Regions from separate parts of the Vibrio ponticus genome, predicted to be linked through region 2. Evidence: predicted binding sites of a transcription regulator. Region 2 holds the regulator's gene; the other holds the start of a gene.
What was found. Region 2 encodes CRP, which controls carbon source genes, mostly activating them, when cyclic AMP is high. Its sites were predicted from a motif close to TGTGANNNNNNTCACA; they were not measured.
Positions count from the first base shown of each region.

Region 1: the regulator CRP is predicted to act here: its motif matches at 2,957-2,972, upstream of GZN30_RS16365 (ROK family protein).

Region 1 covers NZ_AP019658.1:407,531-414,770, reverse strand. Annotated here, with positions in the region: gene GZN30_RS16370 (hypothetical protein) at 1-1,707, shown strand, start outside; gene GZN30_RS16365 (ROK family protein) at 1,822-2,742, opposite strand; gene GZN30_RS16360 (Nramp family divalent metal transporter) at 3,088-4,335, shown strand; gene GZN30_RS16355 (aromatic amino acid transport family protein) at 4,448-5,650, opposite strand; gene GZN30_RS16350 (tRNA (adenine(22)-N(1))-methyltransferase) at 6,476-7,156, shown strand.
Region 2 covers NZ_AP019657.1:3,156,784-3,165,559, forward strand. Annotated here, with positions in the region: gene GZN30_RS14245 (aspartate aminotransferase family protein) at 1-782, shown strand, start outside; gene astA (arginine N-succinyltransferase) at 920-1,939, shown strand; gene astD (succinylglutamate-semialdehyde dehydrogenase) at 1,965-3,422, shown strand; gene GZN30_RS14260 (DUF1338 domain-containing protein) at 3,536-4,327, shown strand; gene crp (cAMP-activated global transcriptional regulator CRP) at 4,778-5,410, opposite strand; gene GZN30_RS14270 (phosphoribulokinase) at 5,809-6,678, opposite strand; gene GZN30_RS14275 (YheU family protein) at 6,871-7,083, opposite strand; gene GZN30_RS14280 (hydrolase) at 7,137-8,111, opposite strand; gene GZN30_RS14285 (TIGR02444 family protein) at 8,108-8,596, opposite strand; gene GZN30_RS14290 (ABC transporter ATP-binding protein) at 8,593-8,776, opposite strand, start outside.

The DNA of each region.
Region 1 (7,240 bases), on a different replicon from region 2:
CCACCGGTGGATGATCAACCGGATCTTGCTGGTTACCCAAATATTAAAGCAATTGATTTAGAACCACTAGCAGGCATGCAAGGCAGCGACTTAGTCGCAGGTATTCAGCAACAGCTTAATGAAAGTCTACCGAAAGGAACGACTGGCACATTCAAAGTGACACCAAAATGGGGATTCGACGGCGCTTCGAATTGGGATTCAGAAAACCTTACCGTCGAAATGATTCAAGGTCAGTATGTATTACAAACCACTATCGCCGCACAAGCAGTTGGTCAACCTTCGTCAAGTAAGCCAATGCAAAATGGCTTTAGCTTCCTCATTGAACTACCAAATGGCAAAGTGAAAGAAGCAACGATGTCCTACTTGTACCGCTTATCGACTCCGCTTGGTAACGGCGATCCAAGTAAGTCACCTGACTATATATTCTTACCGGGCTTTACCAGTGGCGATCCATTAGTGGCAGACTCTGCAAGTCAACCAGGTGAAGGCTTTACCTACAAATTAAATACTGACCGCTACGGCAAATTAAGTACTCGATTTACGGATGCGACTGACAACAAGTTTTATAACTCTGTTCTACAGCAAAATGGCGCAGACATCCGTATCGACGCAAACCTGTGGCATTTGGTGCAGCAAAAGCTGCAAACAAATGACTTCGTAGGGAGTGCATCTACTGCAGATGGTTCATTAGACATGATCTACAAAACAGGCGCTATGACCGCTAAAGCCGGTGCAGTAACGGCTCGTACTCAAGTCGATGCTCACCACGACTACAAACTTGCAGCTTTGATGGAAGTTTACCGTCATTGGAAACACTCGGCGGACAAAGAGTCTGATTTGAAAGAGCAAGTAGTCCAAATTAAAAACATTACTTTTGCGTGGAAGAATGATGATATCAATGAACCAACGACTCCACCAGCAGCTAATTACTGTAGTACTAAAGGATTCACTCAATCTCGCGCGCTAGACTTAGCATCAATTAATGGATTAACTGGGCAAGACTTGCTAGATAAAATCGGTCAGCAACTTGGTGACTTACCTGCTGGAACACTGACCTTTGGCAACAGTCGCGATAATATTCGCGTCGTCGAGAATGCCGGAGAATTCGCTCTTGAGGTAACATATGCTGCGGCTGAGACAGGTCAAATGGCTACCGCTAATGGTACTGACTTTGCTGTTCCATTCCCTACTGGAAACAGTAAGTTACGTGGGGCTTGCTTTGCTTACGATCTCAACGTTGCTATCGCAACGAACGAAAACAAAGATGTTATTTTGTTGCCGAGTATTCTGCTAAATTCAGGTAATACCTTACTATCTGATCATCGCTATGCAACGAATAAGTATAAACGTTTTTCAGCAAAATTTATTAACCCTCCACACGCCGATCTGTCATGGTTAGACTACGGTGGCAATAACTATGTCAATGCAAACACTTGGTACAAGATGAATCAACATCTTCAGTTTGGCGACAATGGTACAGGAACCCTCGATTTTCAAATGAACGATGTCACTTACTTTAAACCTAATGCGGGTAAATTTGACGGAGAAGCATTTGAGAATGTAAACCACCAATTAGTGGACGCATCTGACGTCGACCATGTTCAATTTACAGCTAACTTCGATACTTATCGTCACGATGCTGGTGGAGATAAATTGCAAACGATCCAATACAAAAACATCGCGATTGGTTGGAACACTGCAAATTAATTTTCAATATCCAATTAACACTGCAATTTGAAAGTAAAACCGCCTTACTTAACTAAGGCGGTTTTTATCATCTAGAAAACTGACTTGCGCTCGATTTTAAAGGTGATGGAGAAATTACCCTAACTGAACCAAACCACTCATAACGGGCAGGTAAGCGGCACCTAGCACGCCGCTTGAATCGCCATGCAGTGCTTGTTTAACTGGAGTTGTGACATTTTTACTAAAGGTATAATGTTTCAGCTTTTGCTCCACCAATGGGTAGATTGCAGATTGGTTAGAAACGCCGCCCCCTAATACGATCACTTCAGGATCAATTACGTTGACGATCGAACCTAAAACCCTTGCGAGACAATCAGCGTAATATTCAACGTGTTCAACGGCATCTTTGTCGCCATCAGCGTATCGATTAAAGATCGCTTTAGCTGACAATTTGTCATATTTCTGCGCCCAAGTACGCTCAAAGCCTGTACCAGAAACAAACAGTTCATTGCAGTTGTAAGAGCCACAGTAACACTGAGTAGTCGGACCATCCTTTTCAGGCTCATAACCCGGTAAAGGGTTATGCCCTATCTCACCGCCCAAGCCATGTTGACCATCAACGATGTTGCCATGAATAACGATCCCGCCACCACAACCAGTGCCAATGATCACTGCCAAACATGAATTAAGTGCCTCTTTTGCTGCACCGGTTTCAAACTCAGATATCGCCAAACAGTTGGCATCATTGGTTAACGCGACCGGAAGGCTATAATGCGCACGCAAATCACCGAGAAAGTCTTCTCCATTGAGATAAAGTATATTGGCGCCTTGTATCTTGCCTGTAGTACGGTTGATTGAACCGCAGCAACCCACACCAATAGACTGCACTTCGGTTGTCTCCATCAAACTATCAATCACTGACTTTACTGCAGACAAAAATGCTTGATAACCCGACTTGGGAGTATCAACACGAATACGTTTAACGACGTCTCCACTGGAAGGCGATACAATCACACCTTCAATTTTAGTTCCGCCAATATCTAACCCAATCAGCATTGCACTGCCCTCACCATCTGCTCTTTTCGCTTAAACAAGTAAACGTTTTAAACCAATATTGAAAATAGTCTGTCCGCTATTACAAATAACGTCACCTGTTACGACTCAATCTCATGACTCTGAGCACTAATTTCTTCGTTTACCGAGCTACATATATGGTTTCTATATTGACGGAGCCATACTAGTCACATAAGAAATTCACGTAAGAAAGTCACGCGAGAAAACTCTCGATCGTAGCTTCGCTTCTTTCATCGCTATTACTTATCAAAATAATAGTTAGGACAAATTAGCCCCTTGTAACTAACAGGCGTAAATTCGCTCCATCGAAATTATGAGAGCAAAAGAATGACTGCGCTGACATCCACTCCTTCTAGTGTTGCCTTTGGCAATTCAAACAAACTTAAGAGCAGTAGCAAACGTCTTATTGGTCCTGCATTTATCGCTGCCATTGGCTATATCGATCCTGGTAACTTTGCTACTAATATTGAATCTGGTTCGGCTTACGGCTATCAACTGCTTTGGGTTGTGCTCTGGGCTAACCTCATGGCAATGCTTATCCAATACCTTTCGGCTAAATTAGGTATTGTGACTGGCAAAAACCTAGCCGAGCACTTACGCGACAACTTACCGAAATGGGCGGTGGTTCCCTACTGGATTCAAGCTGAAATCATCGCGATGGCAACCGACCTTGCCGAGTTCATTGGCGCTGCAGTTGGCTTCCAATTGCTCCTTGGAGTGAGCTTATTTGAAGGGGCGGCGATCACAGCACTGTTTAGCCTCGCGATTCTCACTCTCGGTCGTCGTAGCCAAAAACCACTTGAGATGTTTATCGGTGCTTTGCTGATTATCGTCGCGGTTATTTATATCGTCGAATTGATGTTAGCCAAACCTGAGCTTGCCCCAATGGCAACAGGCTTATTTGTGCCTACTCTTACTGAGCCAAAACAAGTCTATCTGGCTGCAGCGATCTTAGGTGCAACCGTGATGCCTCATGTGGTGTATTTGCACTCAGCGCTATTCAGCGGAAAAAACGAGCACAGCACGAAACAAAGGCTAAAAATGACGCGTGTTGATGTATTAATAGCAATGACTATCGCGGGTTTCGTCAATATTGCGATCATTGCCATGGCGGCGGCGGTCTTTCATCATACAGGTCGCAGTGACATTGCCAGCATCGAAACCGCTTACCAAACACTGACGCCATTATTAGGCAAAGGCGCTGCACTACTATTTGGCTTATCATTGATAGCCTCTGGACTATCATCAACTGTGGTAGGCACACTCGCAGGGCAAGTAGTTATGCAAGGTTTTGTGCATTTTTCCATTCCACTATGGCTACGTAGAACCATCACTATGCTACCGGCGTTTGGCTTTATCGCAATGGGCGTCAGTACCACAGATATCTTGGTCGCGAGTCAAGTCGTCCTCAGCTTTGGTGTGGCTCTAGCGATTATTCCGCTGCTTGTTTTCACCAGTCGCAGTACCATTATGGGGAGCTATAGTAATAATCGGGTCATTTCTCTACTGGGTGCGATTATTGTCAGCTTTGTTCTAGGTTTAAATGGCTACCTCTTATGGAGTTTGGTGGCGTAAGCCAATGGGAGACTAGGCGATCAAAAATGCCGCTCACCTAGGTGAACGGCATTCGAATTAAGGATTTAGCTTTGTTATCTGCTAAGTATTTGCTGTTTAAAGCCGTACTAAGTTAAGCGATAAATTGAGCTAGGATAATAACCACACCACAAAGTGTTGCTAGACCCATTGCGATTGGACCACCTTTAACACGGTATAGGTGAGCTTCTTTGTGCACTTTACGCGAAGCGATAGTCATAGCAACTGGTAGGAAGATAGCAATCACAACCAGAGCGATCGCTGCGTAACCTAGAGCCATGATAAAGCCTTGTGGGTAGAACAAAGCAAACGCTAGTGGTGGCAGGAATGTAACAAGTGCCACTGATACACGGTTACCTTTCAACTTGTCTTTCGTAGTATCACGTAGGTAATCGAATAGACCTAGGGAAACACCCAAGAAAGACGTCACAAGTGCCAAGTCAGCAAATAGACCGATCATCACCGCAATGTTCGAGCTACCTAGAGTTTCACCTAGAATGGCAATCATCGCGCCTAGTTCACCGTTCTCCATTAGGATGTCTTGCTGAACAACACCAAGAGTACAAGCCAACCAGAACAAGTAAACGACTAGAGGGATACAAGAACCAATAAGCATCGCTGTACGTAGGCTCTTAGTCTCGCCATCGAAATAAGTAACGATTGATGGGATAGAACCGTGGAAACCAAACGATGTAAAGATTACCGGTAGAGCTGCGAAGAACAGACCCCAACCTTTTGGAGAAGCTGCTAGCAGCGTACCTGAAATATTAGGGCTCAAGAAAACCAGTACACCTGCCATTGCTAACATCATAGCGCCAAACAGAACACGGTTTACTTTATCAACCACCGCTGTACCAGCTGCTACAAGCGCCGCTACGATAGTAACGAAGATCAGAGAGCTCATCCAAGCAGGGATCTGAATACCCGTTAGCTGGTCTAGACGAGTCGCCATGTTGCTACCGCCACCCGCTACGTATGCTGCACATAGTGCATATAGAAGCATAAATGTCGCGATGGTTGCCGCAATTTTGCCAGGGTTACCCAAAAACTTGGTAGAAAGAGTGTGTAGCGTCGCTGAACTATCAGCATGTTGGTGAACTTCTAGCATTAACATAGAGGTATATGTCATCAATGCCCAGAAACCAAAAAGTAGTAGAACAGACACGCCAAAACCTAATCCTGCTGACATCAGCGGGATAGAAAGCATACCAGCACCGATAGATGTACCAGCGATAATTAAACCGCCGCCAATCACCTTCGACATGCTGTTTGTCGATGTTGTTGTGGTTATTTCCATATGTTGCCTTTTTATTATTAACAGTAGGGACTGGCACTTATTAAATAGACCATTTAAGAACTAGGAAAGAGTCAGACGAATAAACGAAATTGGATTACTTGTATATAATAAACAACAGAGAGATTAATTAAAAATTGAGAGATCACATCTCTTTTAATTAGAAAAGTAAGAGGTCAATACCTAGAAATCAGTGTTGAAATTTGCATCAAAGCAAGTAAATGGGAGGTTGCAAACACTTTTGGCATGTACATTCTTTGCACACCACCTGTACAAAACTATTTACAAGGCAACTGGATATGTCTTTTTTGTTTATTTAGCTCTAAAAGCACAGAAATAGATACATATTTTATTAATCAAAATATTAATTAATCAAACAATAGCTTGAGCTTTATTTACAAAAACGCAACAAAAATCATTTTTATATAGTAAGAAAATTTTATCTTATCGATTCAATTTTTATTTTCACAGGCTATAAAAACGAGAATCTCTTAGTTATGTTTGCATTTTATAAAATAAACACCATTCGTCTACTAATCATGATTTGAAGTAGCGCACATTCTGTGATTTCAGTTCAGATACGAGTGACATGACGGCTCTTCTCTTCAGGAAAATATTCCTATCCTCACAATAAGAAACACATCCCAAACGCGACCACTTGGCAAAGCTATAGCCTGTAGAAAGCTAAATCTCTCTGCTAAATCTTTGTCTATTAAACTAGGCGCTCCTTGCCCGTGCTTGCAACATCGCTAATCATGAATCAAGAAGCTTGGGATAAACCAAGTGAAGGTATACAATGCGCCGTTTTTTTCCTCTGGCAGACGACAATTGAAACTAAGTAAAAGACTGAAACAAATCGAGCAAATGGTAGGTAATGGCTATGACCATATTTGGGATTGCTGCTGTGACCATGGCTTACTCGGCATTGCTTTGCTTGAAAGGCAAGCTGCACCTTATATTCATTTTGTTGATATTGTTCCTGAACTTATCTCTGGTGTGGAAGCAAAACTGCAAAAGTTTGATTCTAAGACGCAATCCCATTGGCAAGTTCACTGCTTAGATACCGCTGCGATCCCTTTTGCTCATTATCATGGCAAACATCTAGTCATCATTGCTGGTGTTGGGGGCGATCTCATCAGTCTGTTCGTCAACGCGATCCTAAAGCAGCACCCTAACTTAGACATCGAATTTATTGTTTGCCCTGTGCACCATCAGTTCGCTCTAAGAGAAACGTTCCGTTCTTTGCAGCAGGGATTCGTTGATGAAGCGTTAGTGAAAGACAATGGTCGATTTTATGAGATTATTCATGTAGCGAATTGCCATTCACAGCCAACTTTAATTAACACGGTTGGAGAAAAATTTTGGCAAACGACAAGCGCAGAAGGTGTTGAGATTGCGAAAGAGTACCTAGATAAAACGCTGATGCACTACAAAAAAATTCAACAAGGCAAAAAGAAAAATGTTGATCACATTGTTGATGCGTATCAAGCGATCAAAATTTGGGGTTGAATAACATAAAACTTAGCTTTTCGCCGGCTTTCTCAAGCGGTATTGATTATATTTATATTTGAGGGGTGACAAGTTCGATTAAAG
Region 2 (8,776 bases):
TTTTTACTGTGACGGTCGGTGGTCAAGAAGCTTATTCAGACGGTTTTGGTCCAAAGCCCGGTGACGTTACTCACCTTGAATATAATGATGTTGATGCTTTGCGCGCGCACATCTCTGATCGCACTTGCGCGATCATGATGGAGCCATTGCAGGGGGAAGGCGGCATTATTGCACCCACCGATGAGTTTATTCAAACCGTGCGTGAACTATGTGATAAGCACAACGCGCTGCTGATCTTTGATGAAGTTCAAACCGGAAACGGACGTACTGGAGAGTTTTATGCTTACCAAGGTTTGGGTATTACGCCAGATATTTTAAGTACCGCAAAATCTCTCGGTGGGGGTTTCCCAATTGGCGCAATGCTGACGACCAATGAACTGGCTGAGCATTTAAAAGTGGGCACACATGGCTCGACTTATGGCGGTAACCCGCTTGCTTGTGCGGTTGCAGAAGCGGTGATTGATGTGGTGAGTGAGCCCCAAACTTTGGCAGGTGTCAAAGAGCGTGAAGTGCTATTCCGCACAGGGCTAGAGAAAATCAATGCTAAGTATCAGATTTTCAGCGAAATCCGTGGTAAAGGTCTATTGCTTGGTGCGGCACTCAATGAAAAATGGCAAGGTCGCGCTCGCGATGTGTTGGTTGCGGCAGGAGAACAAGGGCTGATGGTTCTTGTGGCGGGAGCCAATGTGGTGCGCTTTACACCATCTTTAGTGATCAGTAAGCAAGATATCGAACAAGGTTTAGAAAAACTGGATAAGGCTCTGGCAAGCCTGACTAACTAATTACAACATTCAGCGAAAACAGAGCTCTGTTTTCGCTATATCAACCCCGCAGCGGTTCTTAACTGGTCATGGCAACTCGCTTGCTTTGAGCCAGCTTGAGATTGTGGTGTTGATATCAGTATCTGGAGGGAGTATCGATGCTGGTTGTTCGTCCTATCTCTATGTCAGACTATGATGCGTTGCACACCTGTGCCGTCGAATCAGGTCACGGATTTACATCTCTACCGGTTAATCAAGAACTACTGACTAACCGTATCACCCACTCAGAATATAGCTTCGCTAAACCCCAAGTGACCGAACCTGGTGATGAAGGTTATCTCATGGTCGGGTTTGATAGTGACAGTGATGAAGTGGCGGGCTGTACTGGTATTGAAGCATCGATTGGTTGGGATGTGCCGTTTTATTCTTACCACATCAGTACCATTGTTCATTCATCGCCCAAGTTGGGGGTGAATAATGTGGTGAAGCTGCTGACCTTTGGTAATAACTACACTGGATGCAGTGAAATTTGTACCTTGTTTTTGCGTGAGAAGTTCCGTGGTGGTCTCAATGGACGCTTGATGTCGAAGTGTCGTTTTTTGATGATGGCGGAACATCCTCATCGTTTCTCAAAAACCGTTTTTGCAGAGATGCGTGGAGTCTCTGACGAAGAGGGCAACTCTCCATTTTGGCAATGGCTACAAGAGAACTTTTTCAGTATCGATTTTACCATGGCAGATTACTTAACCGGGATTGGTAAGAAAGGATTTATTGCCGACCTAATGCCGAAGTTACCTATCTACATCAATTTGCTTAGCCCAGAAGCGCAAGCGGTCATTGGGCAGGTGCATGACAATACCAAGCCGGCGTTGAGCCTATTGGAAAAAGAGGGCTTCACCTGCCGTAATTACGTCGATATTTTTGATGGTGGTCCAACCGTCGAGTGCGATTTGCGTAATATCGAATCGGTGCGTCACTCTTTCCGCGCCAAAGTTGCTATCAGTGAGCACAGTAGCGATAACGACTATTTGATCAGTAACACCTCGTTTGAAAACTTTAGAGCCGTCGCGGCTAAAGCGGCTCACGACCACGCCACTGAGTCGGTCATTATCGCACCGGATGTTGCAGAGGCTTTGCAGGTCGAAAACGGGGATTACGTGCGCATGCTTGCGCAATAACGTCAAACAGTTAAGGAATGATGATATGACACAGTGGATAGCAGGTAAGTGGCTAGAAGGTGCAGGTGAAACGATAGAGTCAACCACGCCATACAGTGGTGAAGTGGTATGGCAAAGCCGTAGCGCAACGGCGGCTCAAGTGGATGAGGCGGTTTCATCCGCAAGACGGGCATTTTTAAGCTGGAAAAAGCTGAGCTTTGAGCAGCGTGAAGCGGTCGTGTTGCGCTTTGCCGAATTGGTCAAAGCCAATAGCGAGCAAGTTGCTGAGGTGATAGCCAAAGAGACCGGGAAGCCGCTGTGGGAAACGCGTACGGAAGCGGCGGCTATGGCGGGTAAAATTGCCATTTCAATTCGAGCTTATCATCAGCGCACGGGTGAGTCGCAACGTGAGGCGGCAGGTAATCAAATCGTGCTGCGTCACAGACCGTTAGGCGTTATGGCAGTTTTTGGTCCTTATAATTTTCCTGCCCATTTACCCAATGGGCATATCGTTCCTGCGCTGTTAGCCGGTAATACCGTGGTGTTTAAGCCGTCGGAGCAAACTCCGTGGACGGGTGAACTGGCGATGAAACTTTGGCAGAAAGCGGGTTTGCCTGATGGCGTGATTAACTTAGTTCAAGGCGGCAAAGAGACCGGGATCGCGCTCGCTGAATCAAAAGGGATTGATGGGCTGTTGTTTACCGGTAGCGCCAATACTGGACACTTACTGCATCGCCAGTTTGCAGGTCAGCCAGATAAAATGCTGGCGCTGGAGATGGGCGGTAACAACCCGATGGTGATTTCAGAGCAGTACGGCGATCTTGATGCGACCGTCTATACCATTATCCAATCCGCATTTATCAGTGCTGGTCAGCGTTGCACCTGTGCGCGCCGACTTTATATACCAAGCGGTGATAAAGGTGACCAACTGCTGGTGAGACTGGTCGAAGCCACGCGTAATATTCGTGTTGATCAACCTTTTGCCGACCCGGCGCCTTTTATGGGACCACAGATCTCTCAAGCGGCAGCGAACATAATCCTCGATGCTCAGCAAAACCTGCAGTCACTCGGTGGTGAAAGTCTCATTGAAGCAAAGTTAGGTTCATGCGCGTTTGTTTCACCGGGCATCATTGATGTAACAGCTGTCGAATCGTTGCCAGATGAAGAGTATTTCGGTCCTTTACTGCAAGTGATTCGCTATCAAGGCATTGAGCAAGCGGTAGAGTTCGCCAATGATACTCGCTTTGGTTTGTCGGCAGGGTTAGTCTCCACCGATGACGCGGAGTGGGAATATTTTGTTGAGCACATTCGCGCCGGTATCGTTAACCGTAATCGTCAGTTAACCGGAGCCAGTGGCGATGCGCCATTTGGTGGACCGGGCGCATCGGGTAACTTGCGTCCAAGTGCTTATTACGCGGCTGACTACTGCGCCTACCCAATGGCTTCGATGGAAGGTGAGCAAACCTTGTTACCTGATAGCTTAAGCCCGGGTATCATCTTGTAAAAACTTAGACTAAGTCACATAGGTTAATACTCTAGTGACTTAGTCTTACACTACACTTGATTGACTTACTCAAAGAACAATAACAACACCCTACACCGAAACAAGGAGGCGCTATGACGCCAGATACATTGTTCCAGTCGCTATGGGAAGATTATACCTCACGCCTTTGCCCCTCAGCGGGTAATGTGCATAAGCTGCTGCAAGAAGATGAACCACTCATCAATGACCACATTGCCCTGCGTACCTTCAACTTAGCGCCAGTTGAGTTAGAGGTGTTAGCTAAACCTTTCTTAGCGTTAGGCTACCAAGAAGCTGGCGATTATCTGTTTGAAGCCAAAAAACTGGTCGCCAAGCACTATCAACACCCTGATCCAACTCAACCTAAAGTGTTTATTAGTCAACTTAAAGTCGAAGAGTGCTCTGCGCAGCTACAAACGATAGTCAAACAGTTGGTTGCTCAAGTATCCGCGGAGGATATGCAAGGTAGTGAGTTTTTGTACGCTGGTCGTCCTTGGCAATTGACGCATCAAGATTATCAACTGCTCGCACAAGAGAGTGAGTACGCCGCGTGGTTAGCCGCGCACGGTTATGGCGCCAACCACTTTACTGTGAGTGTTAATCAGCTCAATCAGTTTGACCAAGTGCAACAGGTGAATGACTATCTCAAAGCTTGTGGTTTTGTGATTAACCAATCCGGCGGAGAGGTAAAAGGTTCCCCCGATGTGTTGCTCGAACAATCGTCTACCATGGCAGATAAAGTTCAAGTGGAATTTGAGGATGGGGTAGTGCTTATCCCCGGAGGTTTCTACGAGTTTGCTAAGCGCTACCCAATGGCAGACGGTGAGCTTTACCCCGGCTTTGTCGCCGCATCAGCCGATAAGATATTTGAGAGTACCAACGGATAACGGAACGCTGCCGCTTACGGAGGTGGGAATGCTTCGCGCACGGAACGCTGCCGCTTACGGAGGTGGGAATGCTTCGCGCACGGAACGCTGCCGCTTACGGAGGTGGGAATGCTTCGCGCACGGAACGCTGCCGCTTACGGAGGTGGGAATGCTTCGCGCACGGAACGCTGCCGCTCACGGATGTGGGAATGCTTTGCGCACGGAACGCTGCCGCTTACGGATGCGGGAATGCTTCGCGCACGGAACGCTGTCGCTTACGGCTACGGGAATGCTTCTCACACGGAATGCTGCCGCTGACAGATATTGGAGTGCTTCGTGTATGGAACGGGGTTTAAGTTGTTTTATCTCGAAGTCCGATCTCGGAGCGAAGCGTTCCAAATTCTCGATTCCGCTAAAGAAAAAAGCCACCCGAGGGTGGCTTTTGTAATCTTATTCGCTCACAGGTGTGAATTAGCGAGTGCCGTACACAACGATAGTTTTACCGTGAGCAGAGATTAGGTTCTGCTCTTCTAGCATCTTCAAGATACGACCAACCGTTTCACGAGAACAGCCAACGATTTGACCGATTTCTTGACGTGTGATCTTGATTTGCATGCCGTCTGGGTGAGTCATCGCATCAGGTTGTTTCGCTAGGTTTAGTAGCGTTTGCGCGATACGACCAGTTACATCTAGGAATGCTAGGTCACCCACTTTTTGGCTAGTCACTTGTAGGCGACGTGCCATTTGCGAAGACAGACGCATAAGAATGTCTGGGTTTACTTGGATAAGTTGACGGAATTTCTTAAATGAAATTTCAGCTACTTCACAAGGAGACTTGGCACGAACCCAAGCTGTGCGCTCTTGATCTTCTTCAAATAGACCAAGCTCACCGATGAAATCACCTTGGTTTAGGTAAGAAAGGATCATTTCCTTACCTTCTTCGTCCTTGATAAGAACCGCAACAGAACCCTTAACGATGTAGTACAAAGTTTCTGCTTTCTCGCCCGCATGAATTAGCGTGCTTTTTGATGGGTACTTATGAATATGACAGTGTGAAAGGAACCACTCTAATGTTGGATCGGTTTGAGGTTTACCTAGAACCATAATATCTCACTTCCTCTGCAGGGTACGCTTGCGCTTTCCATGTTGTTGCTAAGCCCAAAATGGGGATAACTAGGATAAGAGCACTTTACTAGTGCTGCAAGCTATCTTGTGTTTCGGTTTCAAATAGTATCCTTTTTCCCAAAGGATTTCTTGATTTTAATCGGGTACAGGGTGCTATTTTATAAGCGAAAACGTGCACATGATCACGGTATGAAAAGTAATCGCGTTTATCGCTACCTAAATGACTTAAAAACGCGGACTTCAGAGTCTCGTCACGGTGCCTGATTTACCACAAAGGTAACAGGCACAATGCCGCCCAGGGGTAAGTATTCTCTAGGTCGTTTGTACGTGACTCGCTCAGTAATACTCACACTTTTAGGTGACTTGGGTTACGCTATTTAGCCAATTTTGCCCGTTTCTATTAACTGCTGAAGAATCGGTCTGACAATCAGTTCCATCGCAAAACTCATTTTGCCACCAGGGACAACGAGCGTGTTGTGACGCGACATGAATGACCCATCTATCATTGCTAATAGGTAGGGATAGTCAACGTTTTTGAAGCCACGTAAGCGGATTACCACAAAGCTTTCATCTAAGCTTGGAATCCCCTTCGCATCCAGCGGGTTGGAGGTATCCACGGTCGGCACACGTTGGAAGTTAATATGGGTGCGAGAAAATTGTGGCGTAATGTAGTTTAGGTAATCATCCATTGAGCGAACAATTGAGTCCATGACCGCTTCACGAGAATGACCTCGGTCACGAGTATCGCGGACGAACTTTTGAATCCACTCAAGGTTGACGATCGGCACCATGCCAATCAGAAAGTCGACATGTTGAGACACATTAACATCACCATCCACCACGCCGCCATGCAAGCCTTCGTAGAACAGAACATCACTGTCTTCTGGGAGCTCTTGCCATGGCGTAAAAGTGCCGGGCATTTGGTTGTAAGGCACCGCTTCATCAAAAGTGTGCAAGTAGCGACGGACTTTACCGCTGCCATCTTCACCGTATTGACGGAAAAACTCAGCCAGAGCAGGGAAGTCGTTCGCTTGCGGACCAAAGTAGCTGATATGGCGACCTTGTTCACGGGCTTTGCGGATCTCCACATCCATTTCAGGACGTGTAAAACGATGGAAGCTATCCCCCTCAACCCAGGCGGGTTTGATGTCCATCATATTGAACATCTTGCGAAAGGCTTCGGAGGTCGTGGTAGTACCCGCACCAGAAGAACCAGTGACGGCAATGATTGGATGCTTTGCTGACATGACAAACCCTGTCTAAAACTAACGTTCCTGTTAATAATTATGTTTGTTCCAAGTCAGTACTGCGCTGGGCAGACTTATTTGGATATCACAGCAATATAACATGCTTTAACTTTTTGTTTAAAAGATTCTACTGTGGGCATGGGTGAAGAAAATACGGTGTAGCGGCACAGAAGTGTCTATGCCGCATAGAGATTAGAATTTCTGTTTAAGCTGAATATCCACGGTTTCGTGCAACTCAGAATAGACAATCACTGCCTCGCCAGAAGCGAGCTGAGCTTTTACTTGATCGACTTTAGCTTGTAGTGAAACCTCAACCGCACCGTAGTCGGTTCCTTCACGTAGTACAAACTCACGAATTAAATTGTCTAGGGTATCGGCAGCAATTTCTTGCCAAGGGATAATCATAAATACCTCTTACTTTTATGATTGGGAGAGAGCCAGTCTTGCTGGCTCTAACATTATGCGGTTTTTAGTGGCTGATAGTAAGCGGGTAGCATCTCTTCTAGCCAGAATCTTGGTTTGAGCAGTGAGCCAGTGACAAAGCCGACGTGCCCGCCGTTATCCAGCAGTCGATAGTCGATATTGTCAGGCAGCACAAAGTGAGGGATCACCGCATCAGTCATAAAGGGATCATCTTTGGCGTGAATGATCTGGGTTGGCAGTTTGATCTGTTGCAGGCGATGGATGCCTGAGCAGCGCTGATAATAATCTTCTGCATCTTTAAAGCCATGCAGTGGCGCGGTAATCAAATCGTCAAAGTCGTATAACTTAGTCACGCGCTTAATGGTTTGGTAGGTGAGCCCAAGTTCACCTTTAAGTAGATGGTGCTTGCGCAGCGCGTTACGCTTGAGTGACTTAAGTAAGTAGGCTTTGTAGAGCTTCGAGAAACCTTGTTCAATACGACTTGAGCATGCTGAGAGGTCGAGTGGTGCCGAGATAATCGATGCGGCATTGAGCAGTGGTTCATCAGCATACTCAGCTAGATAGTTAGCCAGCATATTACCGCCGAGAGAAATGCCTACCGCAACTTTGGTCTGTTGAGGAAATTGCTGCTCAATGTGCTCTAAGAAGAAACGTGCATCTTCTACTTCACCGGAGTGATAGGCGCGTGGCAAGCGATTCGGCTTACCGCTACAACCGCGAAAATGCATCATCACCGATAGCCAACCTTGCTTGGCGAAGGCTGACATCAATCCATTGGCGTATGGGCTATAAAAACAACCCTCTAAACCATGAAACAGAATAAACAGCGGTTTGTTTTGTGCAGCATCGGAGTGGGGATCTTCACTCCAAGCAAGATCGATAAAATCACCGTCTGGGGTATCGAGGGTTTGCCAAATGGGTTCAAACAGCGCTTTTTTACGAATAAAACGTGGCGCTAGAGTTTGCATGTGGGGATTGGTCATGCCCGAGGCAGCAGTAAAGTTTGTCATAGCGTGTCAGTTGGGTTATCCGGTACAAAGGGTTGAGAGAAAATGGAGTAAAGGTGCTCTCCATCTAACTGACGACAATAACGCAGAGTTAGGGACTCATCATCGGCGTTGTGCAGAGTAAGCCCATTGATGCAATCAACTAAATCTGACTGTTGTTGCTTTTCTAGTTGTAGTTCAAATTGTAAGGTTTCACGATACAAGGTATCGGGCACATTACGTTTGAGTTTTCGGCGTAGTTCTCGGAAGCTGCTGAGAAGCGTTTCAGAGCGGCTCAAGCACTGTTCGACTTGAGCCCAATCTTGTGGCGCGATAGTCGCGCCTTGTTCATCCAGCCACTTGAGAAGCAGCAGGAGGTTAACGTTACCATGGTGATGGTTTTGCAGAGTTAAGCACGCTTCTTTCACTTCTCGCACACTGTAGTATTGCAAGCTAAACTGCCAAAGGCGTTCTAGGGTAAGTGAAAGGTATACGCGCTCATTACTCATTGATCACTGAACTCCTGTTCCATCTGCTCTAGCTCTTCTTGAAGAGCCATCCATTCCATTTCTACGTCTTCTAACTCAGCTTTGCTGGAGGCTTGTATCGCGAGAACTTGATTAAGTTTAGCCTTGTTTTCGGCTTCATACAGTGAGTTATCCGCTAATTGTTGCTCTGCATTGGCAAGT